Regions from separate parts of the Streptomyces sp. NPDC002671 genome, predicted to be linked through region 1. Evidence: riboswitches for the same ligand, from Rfam matches in the RefSeq annotation. Region 1 holds a riboswitch; each other region holds the start of a gene.

What was found. A riboswitch is a leader RNA that binds a small molecule or an ion and turns the genes downstream of it on or off. The one in region 1 is predicted to bind cyclic di-AMP.
Region 2: linked by a shared signal. The riboswitch ahead of ACWD35_RS34065 (transglycosylase family protein) and the one ahead of ACWD35_RS19820 (NlpC/P60 family protein) in region 1 are both predicted to bind cyclic di-AMP.
Region 3: linked by a shared signal. The riboswitch ahead of ACWD35_RS21575 (transglycosylase SLT domain-containing protein) and the one ahead of ACWD35_RS19820 (NlpC/P60 family protein) in region 1 are both predicted to bind cyclic di-AMP.

The regions. Positions count from the first base shown of each region.
Region 1 is NZ_JBSFVU010000011.1:280,654-290,697, reverse strand. Features, by position in the region: gene ACWD35_RS19835 (NlpC/P60 family protein) at 1-464, opposite strand, end outside; gene ACWD35_RS19830 (hypothetical protein) at 868-1,227, shown strand; gene ACWD35_RS19825 (tellurite resistance/C4-dicarboxylate transporter family protein) at 1,231-2,199, opposite strand; gene ACWD35_RS19820 (NlpC/P60 family protein) at 2,511-3,725, opposite strand; cyclic di-AMP (ydaO/yuaA leader) riboswitch at 3,734-3,888, opposite strand; gene pcrA (DNA helicase PcrA) at 4,175-6,667, shown strand; gene ACWD35_RS19810 (M23 family metallopeptidase) at 6,739-8,316, opposite strand; gene ACWD35_RS19805 (esterase/lipase family protein) at 8,578-9,456, opposite strand; gene ACWD35_RS19800 (cobalamin B12-binding domain-containing protein) at 9,681-10,044, shown strand, end outside.
Region 2 is NZ_JBSFVU010000028.1:73,680-83,723, reverse strand. Features, by position in the region: gene eno (phosphopyruvate hydratase) at 1-682, opposite strand, end outside; gene ACWD35_RS34065 (transglycosylase family protein) at 979-1,659, opposite strand; cyclic di-AMP (ydaO/yuaA leader) riboswitch at 1,664-1,832, opposite strand; gene ACWD35_RS34060 (transglycosylase family protein) at 2,016-3,107, opposite strand; gene ACWD35_RS34055 (cytochrome P450 family protein) at 3,292-4,575, opposite strand; gene ACWD35_RS34050 (tetratricopeptide repeat protein) at 4,572-6,698, opposite strand; gene ACWD35_RS34045 (nucleoside triphosphate pyrophosphohydrolase) at 6,855-7,829, opposite strand; gene ACWD35_RS34040 (SurA N-terminal domain-containing protein) at 7,951-8,601, opposite strand; gene ACWD35_RS34035 (protein kinase domain-containing protein) at 8,757-10,044, opposite strand, start outside.
Region 3 is NZ_JBSFVU010000013.1:125,010-135,053, forward strand. Features, by position in the region: gene fahA (fumarylacetoacetase) at 1-1,070, opposite strand, end outside; gene ACWD35_RS21570 (HAD family hydrolase) at 1,425-2,237, shown strand; gene ACWD35_RS21575 (transglycosylase SLT domain-containing protein) at 2,250-2,738, opposite strand; cyclic di-AMP (ydaO/yuaA leader) riboswitch at 2,743-2,923, opposite strand; gene ACWD35_RS21580 (polyprenyl synthetase family protein) at 3,561-4,571, shown strand; gene ACWD35_RS21585 (LolA family protein) at 4,796-6,007, shown strand; gene ACWD35_RS21590 (ABC transporter ATP-binding protein) at 6,095-7,069, shown strand; gene ACWD35_RS21595 (ABC transporter permease) at 7,056-7,952, shown strand; gene ACWD35_RS21600 (flavodoxin family protein) at 7,942-8,541, opposite strand; gene ACWD35_RS21605 (hypothetical protein) at 8,718-9,716, shown strand; gene rarD (EamA family transporter RarD) at 9,779-10,044, opposite strand, start outside.

The DNA.
Region 1 (10,044 bases):
ACCCCGGAGACGGCGGTGGCCTGCCGGTGGCCGGCCCGCTCCGCGAACGCGGCCCCGTCCAGATACCGGTCCGGGTCGCTGGACAGCGCCAGCTGCCAGGCGGGGTCGATGCCGCCGTCGCGGTACTGGGCCGCCGCGATCGAACCGAGCGAGTCCCGGGCCGCGTTGAGCCTCTGCTGCTTGCGGGCGGTCTCGTCGCGCAGCGTGTTCAGCCGCCGCTGGGCCGCGTCCGCCTTCTCCTTGGTGCCGTCGTACTTCTCGGTGGCGGCCTCCGCCGCCTCGTACAGCTTGTCCACCTTGGCCTTCACCTGCGTGGGAGTCAGCTGCGGTGCGGCGTGTCCCGTTCCGTCGAAGCCCGTCGCGGTGGCCGCGCCCGCGATGGCGAGCGTGAGGGCCGTGCGGGCCGTACCGCCACTGAGTGAGCGCTGTCGGGGCTTGCGGTGCGCTGCCACCTGGACCGTCACGTCCTTTCGTACGCCTTGTGCGGCCGAGGAGCGATCGGCGCGTCCGGCGGCGGCCCGCACGGGGGATCGGGCCGTCGCCGGACTTTTCTCGGCGGGGGTGGCCGACTGTCGCCCCTGGCCGGGCGGCGTGGGAAGCCGGTCACCTGGGGGAGGACGCTAGGCCGGACGGTGACGGGTTGGTAACGCGGTGTACGGAACTGGCCCTGACGGGCCGGGATGTGACCGTATGCGACCGCGTTCCCGGTCCGGAGCCGTCGCCTTCGCGCAGCGTGGTGACCGAAGCGAGGAATGCCGGGCCTCCGGAACTGGTGGGGTGCTATGGAGCGGATATATGCAAGAGCATGGATGCGGGCAGGCGCCCCGGGGACGCCCCGCGGATGCGCCCTGATTAGGCTCCGGCCTCATGGACGTACTCATCCACATCTTCGTCGGCCTGCACATCATCGGCATCGCGGCGCTGCTGGGCGGATTCATCACCCAGATCAAGGCCATGGGCCAGGGCACGGCACGGTTCGTGCCCGGGATGCTGCACGGCGCGCTGACGATGCTGGCCACCGGTGTGATCCTGGTCGGCCTCCACCGGGCCGGCGACGACGACCACCACCTCAACTACCTCAAGATCGGCTTGAAGCTCGCTCTGCTCGTCGTGATCCTCGGGCTGGTCTACGTGAAGCGTGACGAGGAGAAGGTCGACAAGAGCGTCTTCGGGCTGGTCGGCCTGCTGACCACGACGAACATCTTCATCGCCGTGCTGTGGACCTGACGTTCAGCGCCCTGACCTGACGGCGGCGCGAGCCGTCGGCACCGCGCCGGCGGCGACCGCGAGCCAGGCGGCCACCGCCACCCACGTCAGGACCCGCCCCGGCCCCTTCAGCCATGGAACGTCCACCGTGGCGGCGACGGCCAGCGTCGCCGCCGCCGTCATTCCCATCGGGAACACGGTCGCCCACCGCCGTACGTCGTAGCCCGGGCGCGGCCGGACCAGTTCGGCCGCCAGCAGCACGAGGTACCAGGCCACATCCAGCACGAGCAGGGCGACCGTCAGCGTACGCAGCGTCCCCCGGTCGTCGACGTTCCACAGGTACAGCCGGGCACTGTCGGCGGAGAGCAGCTTCGCCCCGGCCAGCGCCGAGATGGCGAGCGCCCCGCCCGCGATCCAGTGGTCCCCGGCCCCTTCCAGCACCTGCCGCGACTCGAACCGGGCCAGGGCGACGCAGTAGAGCACCAGCCCCAGGAAGAACATCACCAGCGCGGCGTGCGCGAGCCACGCCGTCGCCTCGGCCGCGGCCAGCGTGGCGCCCAGTACGGCGAGACCCTGTGTGGCCACACAACACAGGAACACCGCTCCCGGCATGCGCCGCTCCCAGCGCCGTACGACGAGAACGAACAGCACGGGCCAGAGCAGCGCCGCCAGCGCGAGCAGCGCCTCGGCCAGGGTCTGCCGGCCGAGCGTGGAGAGCCGGGTGCCCAGGACGGTCGTCGCGGCCACGGCGGTGAGCGCCCCGGGACTCCCGGCCTCGGCCAGCCAGCGCCGCCGCTGCCCCGCCAGCCGTACGACGAACTCCGCGCCCAGCCCCAGCCAGGCCACGCAGGTCAGCCCCAGGAAGACCCGGGACAGCCCCTCGTCGCCCGTGAGCTGCAGCCCCACCGACACGATCCCGGTCGCCATCACCGCGGCCCCGGCCGCAGGCGACCGCCGCGCCGACCAGGCACGCAGGGAGGAGAGGCGGGACATGCGCCCGATGCTAGGCCCTGTCGTCAAATTCCCGCCTGCCGCGCGACGCCTGGCACGCGCATCTGCCGCGTTGTCGTCAGTCGCCGACGCTCCCCCACGCTCGGCTTCGCTCGCGCGGGGGGACCCCCATCGTCGACTCCCTCCTCCGCCTTGCAGCTGCACGCACCAGACGCCGCGCGGCCCGCCCTCCGGGCGGACGACGGGAATTTGACGACAGGGCCTAGAGAGGGACGCGGCTGTTCAGGGCGGGGCGCGCGGGCGTACGCCCCGCCCTGAGCCGGTCGTGCCACGCTCCTGTGCCGGTCACGCTCCTACGCCGGTCGCACCACGCTGTGGATGATGGACGTGCCGCCGTAGTAGACCGACTCCTCGCGGACGTACGCGCCCGGCTTGGGGGCGTGGATCATCATGCCGTTGCCTATGTAGAGGCCGACGTGGCTGATGTCGTCGTAGAAGAAGATCAGGTCGCCGGGGCGGGCGTCGGCGAGGGAGACCGTGGTGCCCACCTTGACCTGGTCCCAGGTGGTGCGCGGGAGGCTGACGCCGGCGGCCCGCCAGGAGGCCTGGGTGAGGCCGGAGCAGTCGTAGGAGCCGGGGCCCGTGGCGCCCCACACGTACGGCTTGCCGATCTGGGCGCGGGCGAAGGCGATCGCCTCCGCGGCCTTGGTGTCGTAGGAGCCGGAGGTGGTCGAACCGCCGGAAGAGGTGGATCCGCCGGACGAGCCCGAGGTGTCCGAGGAGCCCGACGAGCCCGAGGACGACGGGGACGGCGAAGACGAGGGCGACGGGGTGCTCTGCTGTGCCGCCCGCTGGCGCGCCGCCTGCTGCTTCGCCAGCTCGGCCGCCTTGCGGGCCGCCTCCTCCGCCTTCTGCTTCTCGATCGCCGCCAGGCGCGCCTTCTCCTCGGCCGTCAGCTTGGACAGCAGCTCACGCGCGGTGGCGAGCTTCTTCTGGACGGTGGCCTTCGCCGTCTGCAGGTCGTCCTGCGTCTTGGTCAGCGTCTGGAGGCTCGTCGCGGCCTCCCGGCGCTTCTTCATGGTCGCCGTCTGTTCCGTGACGAAGTCGTCGACCGCGCTCTTCTGACGCGAGGTCAGCCGGTGCATCAGCTGGCTCTGGTCGAAGTAGTCCTGCGGATTGCTCGCGAGCAGGAAGGTGGCCGTGTCCGGCACGGTGGTGCCGGTGCGGTACTGGGCGGCGGCTATGGTGCCCAGTTCCTCGCGGGCCGTGTTGAGGCGTTCCGTGCGCTTCGCGACATCGTCACGGAGGCTGTCGGCGCGCACGCGCTCCTTGCCGGCGCGCTCCTTGGCCGCGTCGTACTTCTCGGTCGCCGACTCGGCCTGCCGGTAGAGATCGTCGACCTTCTTCTGCACCTCCTCCACGCTCGGCTTCCCCTTGTCGGCGGCGGGGGAGGCGTTCGCCGTCTGGGAGAGGACGGCCACGGAGGTCAGTGCGGCGGTGGCGAGGACGGGGGCGCGGAGGCCTGCTGTACGGGGCCCGACGGGGCGCGGCTTGCGGTGCGACGCCAAGGGAGGCGACTCCTTCCATGCGCCGCCTACCGGGTTAGCTGTCGGGTTCGGGCGGTGCGTTCGGAAGGGTTGCCCTACGGCCCCCTCCCGGTGGGAGGCGGCCGATTCACCCCAGAGGTCGGTGGGTCCCCGGCTCCGGTCGCCGCGAGGGCGCGCCGGACTCGGCGGGGGCCGCGCGGCCCGGCGAGGTTCGCCGGTAGGGGTCGTACGGCCCGCACGCACGCTAGCCAACTCGTGGTACCCCTGTGAAGGTTGGTGCGTAGTATGTCCGATACATTTTCGTGACCTCGGGGGTGAGGGTGCGGGAAATCACGGCTGGGTCATCGGGCGCTTCCGCAGCGTGAGGGGCGGAAGGGGTCGGCAGGTGCCGGGAGGGGAGCCTCCCGCGGGGGGCCGGGTTCTCGGGGCGGCCCACGGTTGTCAGTCCGGCGCCCTAGACTCGGAGAGCGATGAGCAGCCTCTTTGACGACAGCTTCCTGGCGGACCTCCAGCCCCCTCGCGGGCGCGAGGAGGAGCCCCCGCCGCCGCCCGAGGACGATCACGCTCCGGAGTCGCTTCCGGACGATCTGTTCGGCGGGAAGTTCGACGTGCCGCCGGACCGGGACACGTACTACCGCGACGGCGCCCCGCGCCCCGCGATCGACGCAGCGGCCCTGCTGGAGGGGCTGAACGAGAACCAGCGCGCCGCGGTCGTGCACGCCGGCTCCCCGCTGCTCATCGTCGCCGGCGCCGGCTCCGGCAAGACCCGCGTGCTCACCCACCGCATCGCCCACCTGCTCGCCGAGCGGGACGTGCACCCGGGCCAGATCCTCGCGATCACCTTCACCAACAAGGCCGCGGGCGAGATGAAGGAGCGCGTCGAGCGGCTCGTCGGCCCGCGCGCGAACGCGATGTGGGTCATGACCTTCCACAGCGCGTGCGTGCGTATCCTGCGCCGCGAGTCGAAGAGGCTCGGCTTCACGTCCTCGTTCTCGATCTACGACGCCGCCGACAGCAAGCGCCTGATGGCCCTGGTCTGCCGTGACCTGGACCTCGACCCCAAGCGCTTCCCGCCCAAGTCCTTCAGCGCCAAGATCAGCAACCTGAAGAACGAGCTGATCGACGAGGAGGACTTCGCCGCCCAGGCCGCCGACGGCTTCGAGAAGACCCTCGCCCAGGCCTACGCCCTGTACCAGTCGCGGCTGCGCGAGGCGAACGCGCTCGACTTCGACGACCTGATCATGACGACGGTCAACCTGCTGCGCGCCTTCCCCGACGTCGCCGAGCACTACCGCCGCCGCTTCCGGCACGTCCTGGTGGACGAGTACCAGGACACCAACCACGCCCAGTACGCGCTCGTGCGCGAGCTGGTCGGTACGGGCGACCGCGCCTCCGAAGACGCCGACGTCCCCCCGCGCGAGCACGAGCTGCCGCCCGCCGAACTGTGCGTCGTGGGTGACGCGGACCAGTCGATCTACGCCTTCCGGGGCGCGACCATCCGCAACATCCTCCAGTTCGAGGAGGACTACCCGAACGCGACGACGATCCTGCTGGAGCAGAACTACCGCTCCACGCAGACCATCCTGTCCGCCGCCAACGCGGTCATCGAGCGCAACGAGTCCCGCCGCCCGAAGAACCTGTGGACCAACGCCGGCCAGGGCGCGCGCATCACCGGCTACGTCGCCGACACCGAGCACGACGAGGCCCAGTTCGTCTCCGACGAGATAGACCGCCTCACGGACGCGGGCGAGGCGAAGGCCGGGGACGTCGCCGTCTTCTACCGCACGAACGCCCAGTCCCGTGTCTTCGAAGAGGTCTTCATCCGCGTCGGCCTGCCCTACAAGGTCGTCGGCGGCGTCCGCTTCTACGAGCGCAAGGAGGTCCGGGACGTCCTGGCCTACCTGCGCGTCCTCGCCAACCCCGAGGACTCGGTGCCGCTGCGCCGCATCCTCAACGTGCCCAAGCGGGGCATCGGCGAGCGCGCCGAGGCGATGGTCGACGCCCTCGCTCAGCGCGAGAAGATCAGCTTCCCGCAGGCCCTGAAGCGGGTGGACGAGGCGTACGGTATGGCCGCGCGCTCCACCAACGCGGTCAAGCGGTTCAACACGCTGATGGAGGACCTCCGTACGATCGTGGAGTCCGGCGCCGGACCGGCGACCGTTGTGGAGGCGGTGTTCGAACGCACCGGCTACATGGCCGAGTTGCAGACCTCCACGGACCCGCAGGACGAGACCCGCATCGAGAACCTCCAGGAACTCGCCTCCGTGGCCCTGGAGTTCGAGCAGGAGCGCGAGGAAGGCGAGCAGGGTACGCTGGCCGACTTCCTGGAGAAGGTCGCCCTGGTCGCCGACTCCGACCAGATCCCGGACGAAGAGGACGGCGACGGCGTCATCACCCTGATGACCCTGCACACCGCCAAGGGCCTCGAGTTCCCGGTCGTGTTCCTGACCGGCATGGAGGACGGCGTCTTCCCGCACATGCGCGCCCTCGGCCAGACCAAGGAGCTGGAGGAGGAGCGGCGCCTGGCGTACGTCGGCATCACGCGCGCGCGGGAGCGGCTGTACCTGACCCGCTCGGCCATGCGCAGCGCCTGGGGCCAGCCCTCGTACAACCCGCCCTCCCGCTTCCTGGAGGAGATCCCGCCCGCCCACATGGAGTGGAAGCGGACGGGAGCCACCGCACCGGTGTCCTCCGGGCCCGCGTCGGGCATCGCGGCCTCGCTCTCCTCGTCCCGCTCCCGCTCGTCGGCGGCGGGCGCGTCCGGCTTCGCCACGCGGCGCGCCACGGAGAAGCCGGTGGTGGGGCTGGCCGTCGGCGACCGCGTGACCCACGACCAGTTCGGCCTCGGCACGGTGGTCGCGGTCAAGGGCACGGACCCGAAGAACGCGGAGGCGACGATCGACTTCGGCGACGACAAGCCGAAGCGGTTGCTGCTGCGGTACGCGCCGGTCGAGAAGCTGTAGGAAGAAGCCGTGGACGAGTGAGCCCCGCCGGATATCGGCGGGGCTCACTCGTAACGGTCTTCAGGCCGGGCTCAGGTCGGGTCCAGGCCGTGGCTGCGCAGCCACGGCAGAGGGTCTATGGCCGCCCCGCCCGCCGGCCGTACCTCGAAGTGCAGGTGCGGGCCGGTGGAGTTGCCCGAGTTGCCCGAGTAGGCGATCGGCTGGCCGGCCTGGACGCTCGTACCGGGGGCCACGCGGTAGCTGGACAGGTGGCAGTACCAGGTCTCCGTGCCGTCCTTCGCCGTCAGGATCAACATGTTGCCGTAGGCGCTGTTCCACTTGGTGGAGACGACACCGTCGGTCGCGGCCATCACCGTGGTGCCGTACGACACCGGGAAGTCGATGCCCGTGTGCACCGACATCCAGTTGACGCCGGCCTGGCCGAAGTAGGCGCTGAGCCCGCGCTGCAGGACCGGCAGCACGAACTTGGGGCGCAGCCGCTCCTTGAGCGCGGCCTCGGCCGCCGCCTTCTTCTTCTCCAGCTCCTGCTGCGTCTTGAGGTCGATGCGCTCCTGCGTACGGCTCGCCCGGTCGGCGAAGTCGTCGGCGCCGGCGGAGAGGCCCCTGAGCTGGGTGTCCAGCTTGTTGTTGGCGACCGACGGCTGCACCGCGTGCGCGTCCGAGGCGGAGGCGGTGGTGTCCTTGCCGCCGTCGGTCAGGCCGCCGACGGTCGCGGCGGCGATCCCGGCGACCCCCATGACACAGACCGAGGGGACCGCGACGGTCAGCAGCGCGGAGCGCTTGGCGGGCGTACGGCGCCGGGACCGCCCCGCGCCACGCGAGCTGCCGCGGGGCGCCGGGGCCGGGCCGGTCTCCTCCTGGTCCTCCAGCAGGCCGGTTACGGCGGGCAGTTCACCGGTCGAGGACAGCTCGTCGTCTTCGGCGGGGTCGTCCTCGAAGCCCGAGTCCTCGAAGCCCGAGTCCTCGAAGCCGGAGTCCTGGTAGTACGGGTCCTGGAAGTCCGAGTCCTGGAAGTCGGTTTCCTCGTACGCCGTGTCGTCGTACGGCGCCTGCTCGGACACGGTGGTGGACTGCGCGTCGAACGGTTCGGCAGGCTGCTCGTGGTGAGCGGCCACGGCGTGGCCGTCGGCGTTCCACTGGGTGGCGTCGTACGCGCCCGTGTCGAAGGTCTGGGTGCCCCACTGCCACTGCTGGGTGGGGTCGGCGCCGGCAGGCTGCTCGGACACACCGGGCTGGAGCCAGGCGCTCGCGTCCCTCCCCCAGAGGGGGGACCCCCAGCCGCTGATGTTGTTCCCCGTGGCCTGCGCCGGGACCGCCCAGGCGGTGCTGTCGTAGACGCCGGAGTCGTAGGCCGCGTGGTGCTGGGCCGCGTACGGGTCGTAGTGCAGGTTCTGCCCGGCGCCGGTCTGCCACTGCGTGGTGTCGTACGCGCCGGTCGCGTGCGCGTCGCCCGGGAGGCTGCCGAAGAGCGGATCCGCGTCGTAGGCCGGGGCGGGTCCGGAACCGGCGGCAAAACCAGTGGCGTCGTAGCCGCCGTACGTGGTGAGGTCGCCGTAGTGGACTCCCTGCGCTCCGTAGGGCGCGTAGGTCGCGGAGGAGGCGTCCGAGGCCGGGGGTGTCATGGTCCCCGACGGGTGACGGTCGTTCACCAACTTCTCTTTCGCCTCGACGACAGGGGCTGCCAGAGCAGTGCGGCGACTGTACCCGCCGGTACCTGGGCCCGACAATCTTCAGCTGGTTTCGCGTTGGCCGGAAACGGGCATTCGGCCGTGTTTCGGGGGAGGCTGGACCTGAGTTTGGCCTTGTGTTCGATGAATGTTCGGTGAGGAGTGACGGTCCGTCGCCGATTCTTCATCTGTGCGTCGCTTGTGCGGCGATCCCGGGTGACCTCAGGTGGCCCCAGGCCGCGGTCAGGCCACGGTGAGTCCGCCGGCGAGCCGGTCCTGCGGGTGTGCCGCGTCGAGGGCCTCACGTATTCCGGCCGCGACGGCGGGGTGCACGGGGAGTGCGAGATGCCCGATCCCGGTCACCCGGACGTTTCGCACGTCGAGGTCGGGGTGGTCGAGGCGGGCCGACTCCAGCGGATCCATCAGGGAGTCGAGGTCGCTCCAGAAGCTGACGAACCGCGTACGGCAGCCGGGCGCGGGCCGCGCCAGCTCCTCGATCACCGCCGAGCCGGGCCGCATCTGGCGCACGATCGGATGGGCGTCGGCCAGCGGGGCCACCCGCGTCCCGGCGTGCGGGGTGCCCAGGGTGACCAGCGTGCGCACCCGGAGATCCCCGCCGAGGCACTGTGCGTAGTACCGGGCGATCAGCCCGCCGAGGCTGTGCCCCACGATGTCGACCCGGTCGCTGCCCGTGCGCTCGCAGATCTCCTCGACATGCCGGCCGAGCAGCTCGGCCGCGGTGCGGATGTCACAGGTGAGCGGTGAGTAGTTGAGCGACTCCACTCTGCGTCCGCCGTGCTGGGTGAGGCCGCGGCGCAGCAGTACGAAGACCGAGCGGTTGTCGATGAACCCGTGCAGCAGCACGACCGGCGGGCCCGGCCGGACCGGCAGCCGCGCGGTGTCGCCCTGGGCGGGGTGTGCGGCGGAGCGGCGCTCCGGGGTGAGGCCGGTCGGATACAGCACGAGGTGGCCGGCGAGGATCGCGGCCTCCAGGACGGTCGCCTTGAGCAGCGCCACGGAGAGTCCGGGGAGTCCGGTCAGCCTGGTCAGTTCGGTCGGTCCGCCGGGGCACAGGCGCCGGCAGAGCGGGAGGAAGAGTGGCAGTACCCCGGTGACCTTCATGGCCGACCTCCTGTCGGCACGCAGGAGGACGCCGCGCTCCCCCGTGTGCCTTCATGTCCCACCATGTGATTTCCCCCTCGCTCGGCACCGCAAAACTGCCGGTTACGGGATGCTGGAGATAACGTTCGTTCACTTCGCGGTGGGTGACGGCACGCGCGAGATGTGCGGTACTTGTCGGTACGGACGGAAGCGGTCGCTTCCGTAGTCGGTTGATGGAGGAAGTGATGGGTGTGGCAGCCGGTCCGATCCGCGTGGTGGTGGCCAAGCCGGGGCTCGACGGCCACGATCGGGGAGCCAAGGTCATCGCGCGCGCCCTGCGCGACGCCGGTATGGAGGTCATCTACACGGGCCTCCACCAGACGCCGGAACAGATCGTCGACACCGCCATCCAGGAGGACGCCGACGCGATCGGCCTGTCCATCCTCTCCGGCGCCCACAACACCCTCTTCGCCGCGGTCATCGACCTGCTCAAGGAGCGCGACGCAGAGGACATCGTGGTCTTCGGCGGCGGCATCGTCCCGGACGAGGACATCCCGCCGCTGAAGGCGAAGGGCGTCGCGGAGATCTTCACGCCGGGCGCGACGACCA
Region 2 (10,044 bases), on a different contig from region 1:
TGGCCTCGAGGATGAGGTCGAGGGCCTCACGGTTGGAGGGCAGGTTCGGGGCGAAGCCGCCCTCGTCGCCGAGGCCGGTGGACAGGCCCTTGCCCTTCAGGACCTTCTTCAGCGTGTGGTAGACCTCGGCACCCCAGCGCAGGGCCTCGGAGAAGGACTCCGCGCCGATCGGGGCGATCATGAACTCCTGGATGTCCACGTTGGAGTCGGCGTGCGAGCCGCCGTTCAGGATGTTCATCATCGGCACCGGCAGCAGGTGCGCGTTCGGGCCGCCCAGGTAGCGGAAGAGCGGGAGGTCGCTGGCCTCGGAGGCGGCGTGGGCCACGGCCAGGGAGACGCCGAGGATGGCGTTGGCGCCGAGGGAGCCCTTGTTGTCGGTGGCGTCCAGGTCGAACATGGCCTGGTCGATCAGGCGCTGCTCGGTGGCGTCGTAGCCGACCAGCTCCGGGCCGATCTGCTCGATGACGGCGAGGACGGCCTTCTCGACACCCTTGCCCAGGTAGCGGTTGGGGTCACCGTCGCGCAGCTCGATGGCCTCGAAGGCACCGGTGGAGGCGCCGGACGGGACGGCGGCACGACCCGTGCTGCCGTCGTCGAGGCCGACCTCGACCTCGACCGTGGGGTTGCCTCGGGAGTCCAGGATTTCCCGGGCTACGACGACGTCGATGGACGGCACGAGCATCTCCTTCTTGGGATGTGACGCTGGAAGTGCGGGGCGTGTGCCTTGCGGCTGTGCCTTGCGCCTAGAGCCTAACCGTCCATGGGGCGTCGGCCACCGACCGACCGCCCCGTGGACAGGCAAACGGTACCCATTGTTCACGCCCGGAACAAAGGGGTTCCCGGGTGAGCCCCGGGTGAAGAGTGGGGAAAGTGCGGCGGAAAGCGGGGAGGAGAGCGGCGGACAGCGGGGACACAAAAGCCCCGCCCCGGCGCGTACGGGGGAACACGCACCGGGGCGGGGGGACTGGGGGCCGCGCCTTACTTCAGGTGCAGCTGCTGACCCGGGTAGATCAGGTCGGCGTCCTGGACGATGTCCTTGTTCAGGTCGAACAGCTTCTTCCAGCCGCCCTTGACGCCGTGCTTCTCGGCGATGGTGCTGAGGGAGTCGCCCTTGACGACCTTGTACTCGCCGTCGCCCTTCTTGACCTTCTTGCCGGTCGGGGTGGTGACGGTCGCGCTCTTGCCCGTGCTCTTGGCCGGGGCCGTGCGCTCGGCGGAGCGGGAGGCGGCCTGGTCGGTGGAGCGGGTGGTGGTGGCCTTCGGGGCCGCCGCGGTGCCGTTGTACGGCGTGTTCGACAGGCCCGTGCCGCAGACCGGCCAGGCACCCTTGCCCTGGGCGGCGAGGACCTTCTCGGCGACGGTGATCTGCTGCGCCTTGGTGGCCTGGTTGGCCTGCGGGGCGTAGGCGGTGCCGCCGTACGCGGCCCAGGTGGAGGCCGAGAACTGCAGGCCGCCGTAGAAGCCGTTACCGGTGTTGATGGACCAGTTGCCGCCGGACTCGCACTGGGCGACCTTGTCCCACTCGGCGGCGGTGGCGGCGGAGGCGTTGCCGGCCGCCATGAGCGGGGCGGCGACAGCGGCGCCGGCGACTCCGGCGAGCGCGATGGCGCGGGTGGCCTTGAACGGGCGGCGGTGCTTGCCCTTGCCGGTGAACAGCATGGATCGATCCCCTCACCGACGCCTGCGAGGTGAGCTGTCGGGTTCGGGCCGGTTGAGTTGCCCGGCCGCGGCCCTTTCGGGACGCGGCTTCACCCCAAGCCGCAACCGACGTCAACTGCCGGTTTTGGCACTTACCTTGGGTCCCCCGCTCCTGCCTACGGCGCATGATGCGACGACTGTTCCCGGGCAACCGCTGGCAGGATTCGGCGTTGCGACTGCCGGGGCTCGTGGTGACGAGCGGCCTTGACCGTAGCCACGCGATCCGCGGAATTTCAAAGACGATCAGGGCTTCTGAGACTCATCCCACACTTTCACCAAACCGGACATTCAGGCGCTTAGTGGGGCGTCAACTCCCGCTACTTCTGGCCCGTTTCCGCACCGATTTCCAGGGTCTGACCGGCGGCGATGTGGTTCGGGTCGGCGCCGATGACCTTCTTGTTGTGGCCGTAGAGCGCGCGCCATCCGCCGTCGACGTCAAGGGAGTCGGCGATGGAGCAGAGACTGTCTCCCTCACGGACCTCGTAGGTGCTCGCATCGGGGGACGCGTGACGGCCGGACCGGGTGGCGTTCTGACCGTTTGTCACGCTTTCGTCCGCACTGACGCCACGGTGACGTCCACCACTGCTGAGCGAGCCGGTGTCGACGAGGCTCCAAGAGCCACCGTTCTGCCAGGAATTGTCCGAGTCGTCCGTTGCGGGGTCCGTGGTGGCGCCGCCATCCCCCTGTCCGTTTTGAGTGTCGGACGACGTGGACTTGTCGGACTTGGGGGTTTTGCCCCCCTTGCCCGCACCATGGCTCGCGCCCGGGGACGGCTTGGCGGTGGCGTCCGAGGAGTCGGACGACCTCGACGGGGACGACGAAGGCAAAGAGGGTGACGAAGGCGGCGAATCCGACAGACCGGGCGAGTCGGAAGTGTCGGCGGAGTCGGACGAATCCTGGCCCTGCTGACCCTGCTGGCCCTGCTGGCCCTCCGACGAATGCCTGGACTCGGAGGAGTCACCGGAGCCGTGCGAGCCGGAGTCCGAGTCCGAACCCGGGTTTCCGACGCCCGTGTCGACGTCCACGGAGCCGGAGTGCGCGGTCAGGCCGTTGAGCAGGGCGCAGGTGGCCCAGGGGGTGGTGCCCCGGTCGGCGAGGATCCGCTCTGCCACGGCGATCTGCTGCGAACGGCTGGCCTGGTCGGCGCTGGAGGCGTACTTCGTGCCGCCGTACTTGTCCCAGTCGTCCTGGGAAATCTGCAGGCCGCCGTAGTAGCCGTTGCCGGTGTCGGCGCTCCAGGAGCCGCCGCTCTCACACTCGGCCACCTTGTCCCACGTGGTGCCGTCGGCCGCGTTGGCGCTCGCCGCGCCCAGGAGCGGGAGGGCGATGGCGGAGCCGGTTACTCCGGCCGCGACGAGGAGAGCCGGGGCCTGACGGGGGCGACGGTGACGACCGTTCCCGGTGAGCATGCGGAAGCCTTTCGTGCGACAGCAGGACCCGCGCGGCGGGTGCTGCTGGGCGCCACGCTGCTGGGTGAACGTATAGGCATACGATCACTTGTCACAAGTTAATGCCGCGCAGATCACGTGAAGATCACAGAAGCGAACGCCTGTCATCTTCGGCTGGTTGGGCTGAGTTCACGGGGCAAGCCCCTCACTGGACGGGCGTGAACTCCACCGGCAAAGTGCGCAGTCCGCGCATGATGAGTCCGCCGCGCCAGCGCAGCTCGGCCGGATCCGCCGCGAGCCGCAGGTCGGGGAGGCGGGTGAGGAGGGTGGCGAGCGCGAACTGGCCCTCCAGGCGGGCGAGCGGCGCGCCGAGACAGTAGTGGATGCCGTGGCCGTAGCCGAGGTGCTGGTTGTCCCGGCGGGACAGGTCCAGCCGGTCCGGGGCGGTGAACCGCTCCGGATCCCGGTCGGCGGCGGCGAGCACGACGAGCACCGGGTCGCCGGCGGCGATGTCCTGCCCGCCGATGGTGAGCGGCCGGGTGGCGAACCGCCAGGTGGCCAGCTCCACCGGGCCGTCGTAGCGGAGCAGTTCCTCCACGCCGGTCTCCAGCAGCTCCCGTTCCCCGGCGGCGAGGGACCGCTGGAGCCGCTGCCGCTGTTCGGGGTGGGTGAGCAGGGCGTATGTGCCGTTCCCGATGAGGTTGACCGTCGTCTCGAAACCGGCGAAGAGCAGGATGAAGGCCATGGCGGCGGCCTCGTTCTCGGTGAGGTGCTCGCCGTGGTCGGAGGCGCGGATCAGGCCCGAGATCAGGTCCTCGCCGGGCGCGGGCTCGGCGGGCAGCGCCGCCCGCTTGCGGTGGATCAGCTCGGCGAGATAGCCCCGCATCTTCTTCACCGACCGGGCCACACCGCCCCGGGGCCCTCCGCCGTGCCGGATCATCATGCCCGCCCAGTCCCGGAAGTCGTCCTGGTCCTCGCGCGGGACGCCGAGCAGGTCGCAGATGGCGTAGATGGGGAGCGGGAAGGCGAACTCGTGGATGAGGTCGGCGGAGCCCTTCGCCGCGAACCCGTCGATGAGCTGGTCGGTCAGCTCCTGCACGCGGGGCGCGAACTCCGCGACCCGGCGGGGCGTGAACGCCTTGCTGACCAGCCGGCGCAGCCGGGTGTGGTCCGGCGGGTCGATGTTCAGCAGGTGCGTCATCAGCTCGGCCTTGCGCTCACCGGGGATGCCGGTCTTGCCCTTGGCGTGCGCGGGCTCGTCGTGATGCGCCGGGTTCTTGCTCAGCCGCTGGTCGGCGAGCGCCTGCTTGGCATCGGCGTACCGGGTGACCAGCCAGGCCTCCACCCCACTGGGCAACCGGGTCCGGTGCACGGGGGCGTGCTCCCGCAGCCAGGCGTAGGCCGGGTAGGGGTCGGCGGCGAACTCCCAGGTGAAGAGGTCGGGGGCGGGGGCGCCGGGGGCGGGCTGGGGGTTGAGCTGGTTGGTCACTCCTTGACGGTATCCGGCTTGTCCGACGTCTCGCCGAGGGCCTTCAGGGCACCGGGGTGACCCATGTCGGCGGATTTGCGGTACCACTGCCTGGCCTCGTCCGGCTTGCCTTCCTTCGCGAGGAGGGCAGCGAGACGGTAGGCGCCATAAGCGTCGGCCACCGTGTAGCCCTTCTCGTATTTCTTGCGGGCCTCGTCGAGACGTCCCCGCATCTCCAGAAGGACGCCCTGATGAGTGGCGTCCAGCGGGTAGATGAGGGGGTTCGCGTCTCCGTCGAAGTAGTCGTCGTCCAAGGGGCTCGGCTTGTGGAAGACAACCTCAAGCAACTCGGCCGCCTGCTCGTCACCCGCGTCCGCAGCGCGTGTCAGCCAGATCTCCGCCGCCTCGCGCTGGCCCTCGATCAACTGGAACATGCCCTGGCTCCTGGCCCCTTCGACGTAGCCAAGGCGATCCGACTCCAGATACCACTCTCTCGCCAGGTTGACATCGCTCGTGAGCAACAGATCCGCCAGCTCGTGCGCCGCCGCCCCCTTCCCCGCCTCCGCGGCCGTCAGCAGCCAGCGCTCGGCGCGGTCGCGGTGGATCCGGCCGAGGTGCAGCGCGGCCCAGGAGCTGCCGCCCTCGGCGGCGATCTCCAGGTAGGGAAGCGCCTTCTCCTTGTCCTCGTCGGACAGAAAGATCAGCGCCGCCTCCGCCGCCGCGTCCGTGTGGCCCGCGTCGGCCGCGCGGCACAGCAGGGAAACGGACTCTTGGCCGTCGAGGTAATACGCGAGGTGGAACATCACCTCCGCGTCCCCCGCCTCGACGCGCGAGCGCAGCGCCGCGCGGGCCGCGCCGAGAATCGCGTCCTTGTCCAGCGGCGCGCCCTCGATCGCCGCGTCCAGCAGCGTCCACCACACCTCGTCCGGTACCGGCTCCAGGTTCCCCGCCCGCAGTGCCTCCGCGACCAGCGCCCCGTATGCCCGCCAGGTGCCGTCCTCCTCGCCGGCCACGAGCAGTCCTGAGACCCGGAACATCCGCGCGGTCGCCCAGGCGAGCGCGTCCTCGAACGGCTCCCCCTCGCCCGTCTCCCCGGCCGCGCCGTACTGCTCCTGGACCTTCCTGAGCAGTTCGGCCGGCACCGCCCCGGTGACCCCGCAGCGAGCGAGATCGACCGCCGCCCGGACCAGCGACTGCCCGCGCGGGTGCTCCGACCGCGTACCCTCCCGCTGCCACTCGTCGAACAGGAGCTGCCCGACCGCGAAGTACGGGGCCACTCCCTCCTTGCCGCTCCACATGTACGCCGGGTACGCGCGCGGGTCGTCGAGTGCCGACAGCCGCTCCAGCTCGGCGTCGCTCCACTCGCGCTCCAGCAGAACCGGGCGGGCCGCGGTGACGACCTGGTCGTCGGGAGCGGACCTGGCGCGGCGCAGGTAGTACTCGGTGGGGCTGATCGTGCCGAGCACGACGGCACCGAGCTGGTTGAGCCGCCTCAGCAGTCGCAGATCAAGCAGGCCCGGACCGAGGTGCTCGGTCAGCTCGTCCAGCCAGACGACGTGCTTGCCGGGGTCCTTCCGCAGTGCGGCCTCCAGCGGGCGCAGGTCCTCGCCCGGGTAGGGGGCGTACAGGCGGCGGTCCTCCAGTAGGCGCACGCCGTGCCACGCGGTGTACGACTTGCCCGCGTACGGCTCACCCACGATCAACACCAGCCCGGGGCGGTCGAGTTGGGCGCGCAGGTCATCGTCGCGGTCGCGCGGCACGTACGGCGGCACGTCGGGGAGCCCCGCCACCGGCCCGGTCGGATGCACACCGAACTCCCCCGCCCCCACCTCACCGACCGGCCGCCACTCCACGGGGGCGGGAAGGGTGTTGTAGTAGTTGCGCTCCTCCCCGACGACGCGGCCGTAGAAGTTGCCGTTCCGCATGTCGATGTGATCACCCGCGACTTGGGTTCCGGTGTCTCCCCGGGGCGTGGGGGCCGAGGCGGTGCGAGCCGGCTGGGGTACGGGGGCAGGGTAACCGGCCGCGATGGCCACGAGTTTGGAGAACTTCTCGGGATGGTTGTCGCGCACCGTCGACAGGGAGCCGAGCTGCCGCTCGGTCCGCGTCTCCCGTGATCCCGTACGCCGTATCCAGATGTCCATGACGTCGCGGACACCTGCCCGCTTCATCACCTGAGCGACCCTCTGTGCCGTGGTCGGCGAGCTGTCGATCGCGCGCAGAAGCGCTTTCCTCAGCTGCACCAACTCCGCTGTCACAACCGCCCCCACGCATCGCGCCCGCCCGTTGGAGCAACGGTATCAAGCAGGCAGCCCCTCAGCAGCCCGTATGGCGTCCCGGTATGCGCGGGCCGCCGCCCGCAGTGCGGCCTCCGGGTCGATGCCGTCCGCCTCGGCGCGGGCCGCCAGCTCCAGCAGCTCGTAGCCGATGCCCGCGCCGCTCGGCAGGGGCACGTCCAGGCCCGCCGTGCGGGCGCGGGAGACGAGCTTGGCGGCGAGGGCGAGGCCGGGCTGGCCGAGGGGGACGCCCTCCGTCACCGAGGAGCGGCGCTTCTCCTCGGCCTTGGTGCGCAGCCAGTGCTCCTTGACGTCCTCCGGCGTCTCCGCCTTCTCGTCGCCGAAGACGTGCGGGTGGCGGTGGATCAGCTTGGCGACGATGCCGCCGGCCACGTCGTCGACGGAGAACGGCGCGTCCGGGTCCTCCTCGGCGATGCGGGAGTGGAAGACGACCTGGAGCAGGACGTCGCCCAGTTCCTCCCGCAGTTCGTCGCGGTCGCCGGCCTCGATGGCCTCGACCAGTTCGTACGCCTCCTCGATGCCGTACTTCGCCAGGCCCTGGTGGGTCTGCCGGGACGACCAGGGGCATTCGGCGCGGATGCGGTCCATGACCTGGACGAGGTCGAGGAGGCGGGCGCCGGGCAGGTCGTAGGAAGCGGGCAGCAGCTCCAGCTCCGGCATCCGGACGCGGCCGGAGCCGGCGAGGCGGGCCAGGCCGTCGGTGAGGGCCGGTTCGCCCTCGCCGGTGGCCACGACCACCGCGGTCCGCCCGCCGGCGCAGGCGTCGACCAGCTCCTGCGCGGTGGGGGACGCCTCCGCCACCGCTATCCCGGCCTCGCGCAGATACGGCAGCTGCGGATGGGCGCCGTCCGCGCACAGCACGGCGTCCGCGGCACGCAGCGCCTGCCAGGCGGGCCAGGACAGCAGGCCGGGCGCGACTCGGTGGCTCGTGGTGAGCAGGACGATACGGCCAGGGGCTTCGGGGCTGATTGCGTTCACGATCCGAACGTAACGCACGGTGCGGAGGGAGCGGCTCGGTTGTCCACAGGGCCCGCGAATTCTCGTGATCGTATGACTGGCAGCCCGCCCCGTCCGCCGTTCCGTTCCGGCGGCCCGGCGCCTACGCCGACAGCGGCTGCCCGCCGTCCGCCGTGACCTCCCGTACCCAGGGCGTCTTCGCATCCACCCGGCTGCTCCGCTGCACGTCCCACGAGCCGTAGCGCGGATTGAGGTCGACGTGGAGTTCCTGGGACGCCTTGGACAGGGCTTTCCAGAAGGCGGGCTGGCTGGTGTCGGTGCCGAGGCCGGCGGCGAGCTTCTGCGCCTCCAGCTGGAGGCGGAGGTTGTCGTCGAGGCGCTTGGGCGCGATGCCGTACTTCTGCAGCCAGGCCGTCTCCAGCCCCTTGGCGCCGCCCGTCTGCTGCTCCAGGCCGGCGCGCATCTGCTGGACCTCCTTGCGGGTGACCGTGACGCCCGCGTCCTGTGCGGCCCGGTGCAGCACCCGGTCCAGGACCATGTTGTGCAGGGTGTCGCGGGTGAGGCTGCTGGTGGAGGCGAGGACCTGCTGGTACTGGGCCTCGTCCGAGACCGCGGCCCGCTGTGCCTTGCGGACCTCGTCGACCCGGCTCTGCAGCTGGGCGACGGTGATCCGCTGTCCGCCGACGACGGCCGCCGCACCCGGGTGCACATCGTTTCCGCAGGCGGTGAGGAGGGGTGCCGCGGCGGCGATCGCGGCGGAGAGGACGAGCGCGGTGCGACGACGGCGGTGCAAGGAAACCTCCCGAGGAGTTTGTGCGACGGTGCACAAAGTCTTGCGGTGATCGATGGTAGGCAGTGGGCAGGCTGCGGCCAACCCATTCGACCAACGATTCACAGCCGCTTCGGGCACCGTCGCGCCCCTCCCGACGGCAGGAGCCAGGTGTACTCCTAGCCGTGCATCTGCCCCAACCACTGGAGGGTGCGGTGGATGTCCGCCGCCAGCGGATGCCCCGGGCCGTGCACGCGCTCCACGTCCATCAGCAGCCGCGCTAGCGTGTCGTGGGCGGCCGGGCGGTCGCCGAGGGCGAGCAGCAGGTGGCCGATGCGGCGGCGCACGTCGTGCGCGAGCTGCGGGTCGCCGGAGACGTACTGGTTCTCGTAGTACGGCAGCAGCGCGCGGTACTCGGCGAGCGCCGCGGCCGGCTGGCCGAGCTGCTCCAGGCACTGGGCGGCCTCGTAGCGGTAGCGCAGGGACTGCGGGTCGGCCTGGCCCGCCTCGGCGGCGCGTTCGTCGGCGAGGCGGCGCAGTTCGGGCAGGGCGCGCCGGTACTGGCCGTCGTCCAGGAGCGTGGCCGCGTACTGCTTGCGCAGGGTGCGGACGACCGGGGAGTGCTCGCCGTGCTGTTCGGCCGCGGCGGGCAGGATCGCGCCGAGGATGTCCACGGCCTGGGTGATCCGGCCCTCCCCCAGGAGGCGCTTGACCTCGTCCACGGCGGCGGCCACATCGGGCTTCTCGGCCACCGGCGGCGCGGGCGCGACGGGGGCGGGCTGGGGCGCGGGCGTCCGCGCGCGGTCCGGCCAGGGGGCGTGCGGGCGCAGGAAGGGGCGCGTGGGGTCCAAAGGCTCCCCCGTCGGCATCCCGCGCGCGGGCAGCAGCAGGGCCAGGTGCTCGTACACCTCCTGCGCGGAGGCCGGGCGGTGCTGCGGGTCCTTGGCGAGCAGCCTGAGGACGAGGGCTTCGAGCGCCTCGGGGACCTCGGGGCGGATCCGGCGCACCGGAAGCGGGGGCTCGTACAGGTGCCGGTGCAGCACTCCGAGCGCCGTGGAACCGGTGAACGGCACGTCACCGCTGAGCAGTTCGTGTATCAGCACACCGAGCGCGTACAGGTCGGTGTACGGGCCGACTGCACCGCCCATCGCCTGCTCGGGCGCCATGTAGGCGGGCGAGCCTATGGGTGAACCGGTGTGCGTGAGGCGGGTGGTGTCGGTGTCCAGGACCGACGCCACGCCCAGGTCGAGCACGGTGACCGTGCCGTCCTGCTTCACCATCACGTTGCGCGGCTTGAGGTCGCGGTGGACGATCGGCACGGCGTGCACGGCGCTCAGCACGGCGCACAGTTGCGCGGCGACCGCGACCGCCCACTGCCAGGGGTACGGGTCGTGCTCGGCGAGGTGGTCGGAGAGGTCGGCGCCGTCGACGTACTGCATGACGAGGAACAGTTCCTCGCCCTCGCTG
Region 3 (10,044 bases), on a different contig from region 1:
CAGGTCAGCTCCAGCAGGGAGCCGCGCTGGTGCTGCTCCGGGCCGCTGACCGTGCCCGAGCCGTACAGGTCGCCGGTGCGCAGCGAGGCCCCGTTCACCGTCATGTGGGCGAGCTGCTGGGCGGCGGTCCAGTACATGGTGGAGAACGGCGGCTCGGCGACCACATGGCCGTTGATCGCCACGGAGATCCGCAGGTCGTAGCCGTCCGGCTGCCCGCCCTCGGCCGTGTCGTCCAGGTAGGGCAGCAGCGGGTGCGTGCGCTCCGGCGGCGCCACGCGCGCGTGCTCCAGCGCCGCCAGCGGGGTGATCCACGCGGACACCGAGGTGGCGAAGGACTTGCCGAGGAAGGGGCCGAGGGGCACGTACTCCCAGGCCTGGATGTCGCGCGCGGACCAGTCGTTCAGCAGGCACAGCCCGAAGACGTGCTTCCTGAAGTCGCCCAGCGCGACCGGCGTGCCCAGCTCGGACGGCGTGCCCACGACGAAGCCGACCTCGGCCTCGATGTCCAGCCGGACCGACGGGCCGAAGACGGGGGCGGGGTCGGCCGGCGCCTTGCGCTGCCCGGAGGGCCGTACGACATCCGTGCCGGAGACGACGACCGTGCCGGAGCGGCCGTGGTAACCGATCGGCAGGTGCTTCCAGTTGGGGGTGAGGGAGTCCGCGGCGTCCGGGCGGAAGATCTGGCCGACGTTCCGCGCGTGGTTCTCCGAGGCGTAGAAGTCGACGTAGTCCGCCACCTCGAACGGCAGGTGCAGGGTGACCTCGGACAGCGGGTGGAACAGCGGTTCGACCGTCTCGCGGTGCGCGGGCTCCGTCACCCAGGCGGTCAGCGCGCGCCGCACCTCGGACCAGGCCGTGCGGCCGGCGGCCAGCAGTGGGTTGAGGGTGGGCTTCGCGAGCAGCGCCTGGTGCGGCGAGCCGAGGGCGGTGGCCGCGGCGCCCGCGTCGAGGACGTGGTCCCCGAGCCGGACGCCGACCCTCCGCTCCGTGCTGCCGGAGGGCGAGAAGACGCCATAGGGAAGGTTGTGCGGACCGAAGGGGTCACCCTCGGGGACGTCGAAGGGGGGCATGGGGTACTGCCTCACTCTCATCCGGCGCCTTGCGCGGCGATGCGTTCCATGTGGTCGCGCCACACGTTACGGCGGAGGCAGGTGTCTTGGGCAGTGCCTGAAGGGTTGTGCGGGTGATGACTGAAGAGTTCTGGATGTCCGAATAAGTCTTGTCGGGGGTGGCAATCCCCGCTTGGCTCCCTTTGGGGGCGGACGGGATGGATCCGGTCCGCGGGCGGCCCACGGCTCGGCCGCTCCACTCGTACGAAGGAGGCCATCAGGCAAGCGAATGGCCCCACTTGGCGCTGGGAAGTACATAAGTGCACAGGGTGACAGGGGGAGTCGGGCGGGGCGCGAGGTCCGTATTCTCTGATCATGGCCGCCTCCCCCGCGTATTCACTGATCGCCACCGACCTGGACGGGACGCTGCTGCGCGGCGACGACACCGTCTCCGATCGGTCGCGCGCCGCGCTCGCGCGGGTGGCGCGGGCCGGCGCCCGGCACCTGGTGGTGACGGGCCGCCCGGCCCCCAGGGTGCGGCCCCTGCTGGACGACCTCGGATATACGGGGCTCGCGGTGTGCGGGCAGGGCGCGCAGGTCTACGACGCCGGAGCCGACCGCCTGGTGTGGTCGGTGCGGCTCGACCGGGAGCTGGCCGAGACCGCGCTCGGCAAGATCGAGGCCGAGGTCGGGCAGGTCCACGCGGCCGTCGACCAGGATGGCGTGGACGGGCTCACGCTCATCGAGCCCGGGTACCGGATGCCCCATCCGACCCTGCCCGCGGTGCGGGTCGGCCGCCGCGACGACCTGTGGGCGGAGCCCATCAGCAAGGTGCTGCTGCGCCATCCCGACCTGTCCGACGACGCGCTGGCGGCGCTCGCGCGCTCGGTCGTGGGCTCGCTGGCGACGGTCACCATGTCGGGGCCGGGCACCGTGGAACTCCAGCCCGGCGGGGTGACCAAGGCGACCGGGCTCGCGCTCGCCGCCGACCTGCTGGGCATCGGCGCCGAACAGGCCCTCGCCTTCGGTGACATGCCCAACGACATCCCGATGTTCGCCTGGGCCGGCCGCGGCGTCGCCATGGCCAACGCGCACCCCGAACTCAAGGCGGTCGCCGACGAGCTCACCAAGTCGAACGAGGACGACGGCATCGCCGTCGTCCTCGAAAGACTGTTCCCGACCGACTGACCGGGGGGTATGTCAGTACGCGCTGAAGACGTTGTCGATCGAACCGTAGCGCGCGGCGGCGTAGTTGCAGGCGGCGGTGATGTTCGCGACCGGGTCGTAGATGTTGAACGACGTTCCGATCACGTGGTACGCGTTGAACGTCGGGTCGATGACCTGGAGCAGGCCCTTGGACGGGATGCCCTTGGCCGCGTTGGAGTCCCAGAGGTTGATGGCGTTGGGGTTGCCCGAGGACTCCCGGATGATGTTGCGGTAGATGCCGTTGTAGCTGCCCGGGATGCCCTTCTGAGCCATGATCGCGAGGGACTCGCGGATCCAGCCGTCAAGGTTGTTCGGGTACCCCGCGAGGGTGGTGGCGGCGGTCGTCGTCGTCCTGCCGGCGGCCGAGGCGCTCGTGGCGCCGATGAGCGGGATCGCGAGTACGGCGGCGCCGGTGCCGGCGGCGACGAGCGCGCGGACGAGGCGGTTGTTCCGGGTGCGGCGGGGCTGAGCGGCAGCAGACATGGGGAAGTCCTCTCCGGCGCCTGCGAGGTGAGCTGTCGGGTTCGGGCTGGGGAGTGCCCGGCCGGGCCGTCGAGACGGCACGACTTCACCCCTAGCCGTTCCGGTGCGACATGTGTCGACCGGGCCGGCGGCTTACCTGGGTCCCCCGCTCCTGCCGTACGAAATGAGTTCGTCGATGGGTCTTTCAGGCGGCGGCAGGATTCGGCGTCCGCCTGATGGCCCGGAACGTATGCGAGAGCACATGTCCGGAACAAGTACCAGATTCGTAGATCAACCCAATTGACCTTGATCTGTTCCGAATGTGGCACTTGATCCTTTGCAGTTGCCAACGCTCAACTCACCTTTACGACAAGGGGTGGGAAGGGGTGGGGGCAGCTATTCCCGGCAGGGCGTTCCAATGGGTGTGAGTGACCCAACTCACGAATGAGCGAAATATGGCAAATCGGGCATGAGGTATTAAGGGGATTCGGGCGATTCGGGGGTTTCGGGGGATTCGCTTCACCCGTTGGAGGCAGGAAAGTGGTCCGCGTCACAGGTGATTTCGGAGGGTTCAGCGGCCGGCCGCGGCTCTCGCCACGACTCGCCGACGCGGCGCGGGGACCGGCGCGTCCGTCAGGGTCCGCCATACGTGCGCGTACCCCCTCGTACCGTCCGCCGGTGGGAGTCGTGGGGGTAGGACGTACGGATGTGCATGAGTGTCTCGAGCGGTGGGCGCTATCGGTGATCGAAAGCGGACCGGATACGCTGACTTGAAGTGATAGCGGCGACCTATCGACAAACCGTGCAATCGCCAACAGAGACACAGCAGACAGGAGACCCCTCGTGACCGTCGTCGGGCCGTTCGGGCTGAGCGTGCGGGACCAGGCTCTCGAAGCCGATGTCCAGGCCGGATTGGCGGCTGTCGAGGAAGGTTTGCTCGAAGCCACCAAGAGCGAGGTCCCGTTCATCACCGAGGCCGCGCAGCACCTCGTCCGGGCCGGCGGGAAGCGTTTCCGGCCGCTGCTCGTGATGCTCGCGGCGCGCTTCGGTGACCCGTACGCGCCGAACGTGGTGCCGTCCGCCGTCGTGGTGGAGCTGACCCACCTCGCCACGCTGTACCACGACGACGTCATGGACGAGGCCGCCGTGCGACGCGGCGTGGACAGCGTCAACACCCGCTGGGGCAACTCCGTCGCGGTCCTCACCGGCGACTTCCTCTTCGCCCGCGCCTCCCAGATCCTCGCCGACCTCGGCCCCGAGGCGGTCCGGGTGCAGGCCCTCGCCTTCGAACGGCTGGTCACCGGTCAGATCCTGGAGACCGCGGGTCCCTCGGACGGCCGTAACCCGGTCGACCACTACCTGGACGTGCTCAGCGGCAAGACGGGCGCGCTGGTGGCGGTTTCGTGCCGGTTCGGAGCGATGATGTCCGGCGCCGACGAGACGGTCGTCGACGTCCTCACCCAGTACGGCGAGCGGCTCGGTGTCGCCTTCCAGCTCTCGGACGACGTCCTGGACATCGCCTCCGACTCGCACGAGTCCGGCAAGACCCCCGGCACCGACCTGCGCGAGGGCATCCCGACCCTGCCCGTGCTCCGGCTGCGCGAGCGGGCGGCCAAGCTGGGGCTGCCCGAGGACCTCGCGCTGTGCGAGCTGCTGGACTCCGACCTCAGCGACGGCGCCCGGCACGCCGAGGTGCTTGCCGCGCTGCGCGCACACCCCGCGCTGGAGCAGGCCCGCCGGGACGCCGTCCGCTACGCCGAAGAGGCGCGCGCCGCGCTGGCCCCGCTGCCCGAGGGCGACGCCAAGGCGGCGCTGACGGAACTGTGCGACGCGGTGGTGTTCCGGGCCGGCTGAGCCCGGCTTCGGGACGACCCCTACGGGTCGGGTGGAGCTGCCGCCCTTTCGTGTCATACCGCAGGCGTACACGGAGTTGGCTCCGAGGTCTGACGCTTCCTCACGGCCGATTTGGTCAGATGGGAACCACGGAAATCACCACTCCTCACCGATTCGGGTGAGAATGGCGGCTCAGGTGGACCAGCGTGAGGACAGCCGCCGCCGACGACGGAGGTAAGGCACACATGGCACCGTACGAATCCGACGACGCAACGGACGTCGCGCAGGACGGGGACCTGCGTACCGGACGCCGCAAGGCCGCCCGGTACGTCGTCCCGGTCGCGGTGGTGGGGGTGGCGGCGGCCACGATCGGGCTCGTCCCGGCGCTCGCCGCCTCCGGAGACCCCGACCTGCCGAAGATCACCGCACAGCAGCTCATCGAGAAGATAGCCAAGTCGGACGTGCAGCAACTGTCCGGCACGGTGAAGATCGACACCGACCTCGGCCTGCCGAACTTCGGTGGCCTGGAGAACAGCCTGATGTCCGGCGCGGCCCGGGGCGGCAACGGCGCCGGCTCGACCGCGGACCCGAAGGCGAAGCTCACCGAGCTGGTCTCCGGCACGCACACCCTGCGCGTGGCCCTCGACGGCCCCGACCGGCAGAAGCTGTCTCTGCTGGAGAGCGGCGCCGAGTACAGCCTCATCCACAACGGCAAGGACGTGTGGGGCTACGACAGCAAGAGCAACGAGGTCTACCACGGCACCTCGGCGGACTCGGCCAAGGAGCACCGGGCCGAGCCCCCGGCCACGCCCAAGGACTTCGCCGACCAGGCCCTGAAGTCGGTGGACGACACCACGTCCGTCACCGTCGACGGCACCGCCCAGGTCGCCGGCCGCGACGCCTACAAGCTGCTGATCAAGCCCAGGCAGTCCGGCAGCACGGTCGGCGCGATCAGTATCGCCGTGGACGCGAAGACGGGTCAGCCGCTGAAGTTCACGCTGACCCCGGCGAGCGGCGGCGCGGCCGTCCTCGACGTCGGCTTCACCCAGGTCTCCTTCGCCGAACCGGCCGCCCGCACCTTCGACTTCACCCCGCCCAAGGGCGCGAAGGTCACCGAGGAGAAGAAGGAGTCCAGGGCACGGCAGCACGCGCCGAGGCCCGGCGAGGACTTCGGCAAGGGCATGGCGGGCATGGGGGGCCACAAGGTCCTCGGCAAGGGCTGGAACTCCATAGCCGTCTTCGACACCGGCGCCAAGGGCGGCCTGCCCAGCGGCAACAAGGGCGGTGCGTTCGGCGGCTTCCTCGGCTCGCTCGGCGACAAGGTGTCCGGGAAGTTCGGCAAGGGCACCGTCTTCCACACCCGCCTGGTCAACGCCCTGATCACGGACAACGGCAAGGCGTACGCCGGCACGGTCACCAAGGACGCGCTGGTGAAGGCGGCGAACGAGGGGAAGTAACCCCGAATCAGGGGCGATGAATCGGGGCAGGGGGGCCTCACGGGTCCCCCTGGAGTACGACTGGAGCACGACGAGACGAGGGAGCCGATGGACGCACCGTCCGCCACGCAGCGGGGGCCCGGGGACGCGGCGGCGAGCGTCATCGCCACGCGCGGCCTCACCAAGCGCTACCGCGGTGGACAGCTCGCCGTCGACGGTCTCGACCTGACCGTCCCGGCGGGCAGCGTCTTCGGCTTCCTCGGCCCGAACGGCTCCGGAAAGACCACCACCATCCGCATGCTGATGGGGCTGATCGAGCCGACCTCGGGCTCCGCCCGCGTCCTGGGCCAAGCCATGCCGCGCTCGGCGCGCGCCGTCCTCCCGCAGGTCGGCGCGCTCATCGAGGGCCCCGCCCTGTACGGCTTCCTCTCCGGCCGGGACAACCTGCTGCGCTACGACGCCGCCGACCCGACCGCCGACCCGCGCACCCGGCGCGCCCGGGTCTCCGCCGCGCTGGACCGGGTCGGACTCGGCGCCGCCGCGGGCAAGAAGGCGAAGGCGTACTCGCTCGGCATGAAGCAGCGCCTGGGGCTGGCCGCCGCGCTGCTCCAGCCGCGCAGACTGCTCGTCCTGGACGAGCCGACCAATGGCCTCGACCCGCAGGGCATGCGTGAAATCCGGGCCCTGATACGGGAGTTGGCTGCCGACGGCACGACCGTCTTCCTCTCCTCCCACCTTCTCGACGAGATCGAGCAGGTGTGCACGCACGCGGCGGTCATGGCACAGGGCCGGCTGATCACCCAGGGCGCGGTGGCCGATCTGGCCGCCGGGGCGCGCGGCCGGCTCGTGGTGACGACGCCGGACGCGGCCGAGGCGGCACGCGTGCTGAAGGAGCAGGGCGTCGGGGACGTCGTCGCCGACGGCGACCGGGTGACCGCCGAGCCGCCCGGACGGGACCTCGCCGAGGTGAACGCCGCGCTGGTCACCGCGGGCGTCCGCGTCCGGGGTTTCACACTCGAACGGGCCTCGCTGGAGGACGCGTTCGTGGCACTGACGGGGGAGGGCTTCGATGTCGCGGGCTGAGACACTCCAGGCGGCACCGGCTGCGGCCGTTGCCGCGCGGCCGAGTCCGCTGTGGACCTTCGGGCTGCTGCGCAGCGAACTGGTCACCACCCTCCGGCGCTGGCGCACCCTCGCGCTGCTCGGCGTGCTGGCCGCGGTGCCGGTGCTGGTCGGGATCTCGGTCAAGGTCGAGACGCGGGGCGGCGCCGCGGCGCACGGCGGGAACGGCGAGGGCCCGGCGTTCATCGCTCAGATCACCAACAACGGCCTGTTCCTGGTGTTCACGGCGCTCGCGGCGACCCTGCCGTTCTTCCTGCCGATGGCCGTAGGCGTGATCGCCGGCGACGCGGTCGCGGGGGAGGCGGGCGGGGGCACCCTGCGCTATCTGCTGGTCGCCCCGGCCGGCCGCACCCGCCTGCTGCTCACCAAGTACACGACCGTCATGGCGTTCTGCCTGCTGGCCACCCTGGTCGTCGCCGGCTCGGCGCTGCTCGTCGGCGCACTGCTGTTCCCGCTCGGGGATCTGACGACCATCTCGGGCACCCGCATCAGCTTCACCGAGGGGCTCGGCCGCGCCCTGCTGATAGCCCTGGTCGTCGCCGCCTCACTCGTCGGCGTCGCGGCCCTCGGCCTGTTCGTGTCGACCCTGACCAACAGCGGCATCGCGGCGATGGCGACCACCGTCGGTCTGCTGATCACGGTCCAGATCCTCGACCAGATACCCCAGTTGCACGCGCTCCAGCCGTACTTCTTCCCGCACTACTGGCTGTCCTTCGCGGACCTGATGCGCGACCCCGTCTACTGGGACGACCTGATGAAGAACCTCGGCCTGCAGGCGCTGTACGCGGCCGTGTTCGGATCGGCGGCCTGGGCGCGGTTCACGACGAAGGACATCAGCGCGTAGCCGCCAGGGCGGCAGCCGTCTCGTACGGGAAGCGCGCGAGGGGTGCCTTCTGCGCGAAGAACGTCTTCGCGCGCGCCAGCGCGTCGGTGTCCTTCAGGACGTCGCCGGGCCGGGTGCCGTTGCCCAGCAGGACGCCGCCGAAGCACATCTTCATGTAGGCGGCCGAGTTGTTCAGGGTGCCGACGTAGGGATCGGCGACCGACGGCTCGCGGTCCGCCAGCGCGGCGACGCCCCAGAGGGTGCGCCCGGCCATGGTGTCCTTGAAGCCGGGGACGCGCAGCCAGCCCGACCAGTAGTCCAGGTAGCGCTTCGTGAGGCCGGACACCGAGTACCAGTACAGCGGCGAGACGATCACGATGTCCGTCGCCGCGAGCGTGGCGTCGAGCAGCAGGCCGGTTTCGGTGTCCACGGGCGGCCGTACGTGGTCGTCGTCGTGCCGCAGGTCCACGAAGTCGGGCAGCGGGTGTTCGGCGAGCCGGATCCAGCGCTGTTCGACGTCACCGGGCAGCTGTTCGGCGGCCTTGCGGGCCAGCAGTTCGGTGTTGCCGTCGGCGCGGGCGCTGCCGAGGACGAAGAGAAAGCGGCGCATGGGTCCCCCAGATGAGCGAATAAAGGCACCTGCATTATATGCACACGCAATAAACTTGGGTGCGGCTGGTGCGAGGCTGTGACGTCGTGGTTACGCGTAAGCCGAGGGGAACAGACAGACTGGTCGGTAGGACGCGTACAACCGGATCGCGGCGCCGGGGGAGTGAGGGAAAACTGATGTCTCGACTCAGCTTCGAGAAGAAGCGGGTGCAGCAGCCCGTGGCGCACCCGGCGTTGGTGCACGTCCGGGTGTCCGGCACGGGCAGCGCGTCGGTGGGCGGGACGGCGGTGGAGGCGGCGCCGGGCGAGGACATCCAGCAGGCCGTCCTGGACCATCTCCAGCGCCTGGCCATGAGCGTCGGTGCCCCGATACGGGCCACGATCCACGACGAGTCCGCCGGCTGCGTGGTCCCCCTGGAGGTCTCGGCGGACGGCTCCAGCCGGGTGGCGGGACAGCCGACCCGGGTGGGACCGCGGGCGGGCGCGGCCGTGCCGCCGGGCACGGTGCAGGCGCCGACGGGCCAGTTCGGTCCGGTGCCGGTCATGGAGTCCCGCCCTGCCGCCGCTGCCGTACCCGACCCGGAACCCGCGCCCGCCCCCCTGCCCGACCCCGAGGCCGGGTTCGTCTCCGGGCACACCCCCGCCCGGGGGTTCGACGCCGTGGCGGAGGAGGTGCTGGGGGACGGGCCCGTGACCGAGACCGCGGAGGGGGCCGAGCTGCTCACCGAGCCACTGACGCGGATCAACGAGGCCGTGCGGGCGGGCCGTATCGAGGCGGCGGCGGAGCTGGCCGGCGACACGGTCGCCGAGGCCACCGCTGTGCTGGGTGCCCGTCACCCCGAGGTGCTGCACCTGCGCGAACTGACCGCCTACATCGCCTACTTGGCGGGCGAGCCGGTCCGCGCCTGCCGGCTCTCCCTGGACCTGGCCCGCCTGCGGCGGGACGCGCAGGACGCGGAGGCGGCGTACGGCAACGTGCAGAGCGCGGCCACCGCCTGGCGCGCGGTGCGCGACCCCGAGGAGGGGCTGCGCCTGGGCCGCGACCTGATCGCCCTGTGGGCGGACCTCGCGGCGGAACCGGGCCCCGCGGCCGACGACCCGCACCCCCTGGAGTCCGCCCGCGCCCGCATGGTCCGCCTGGCCGACCGGGCGGCGAAGGCCGCCGCCCAGGCGTAGCCGACCCCGACTCCGGCTACCGCATCCAGAACTCGTTGCCGTGCGGCACTGACAACGGCCCGTCAGGCCTCGACCGCAGCCGAGTCGGGAGTCTCCACCCGGGACGGCAGTACGGCTTCTTCCCTCGGTCGCCGCGGCCTCCTGGCGAAGCGCAGGGCGTCCGCCGTGAGGAGGAGCAGGGCCAGCCAGACCAGGGCGAAGCCGGCCCAGCGTTCCGGCGGCATGGCCTCGTGGAAGTAGACGATGCCGAGGAGGAACTGGAAGACCGGGGCCAGGTACTGGAGCAGGCCCAGCGTGGACAGCGGGACGCGGATCGCCGCCGCGCCGA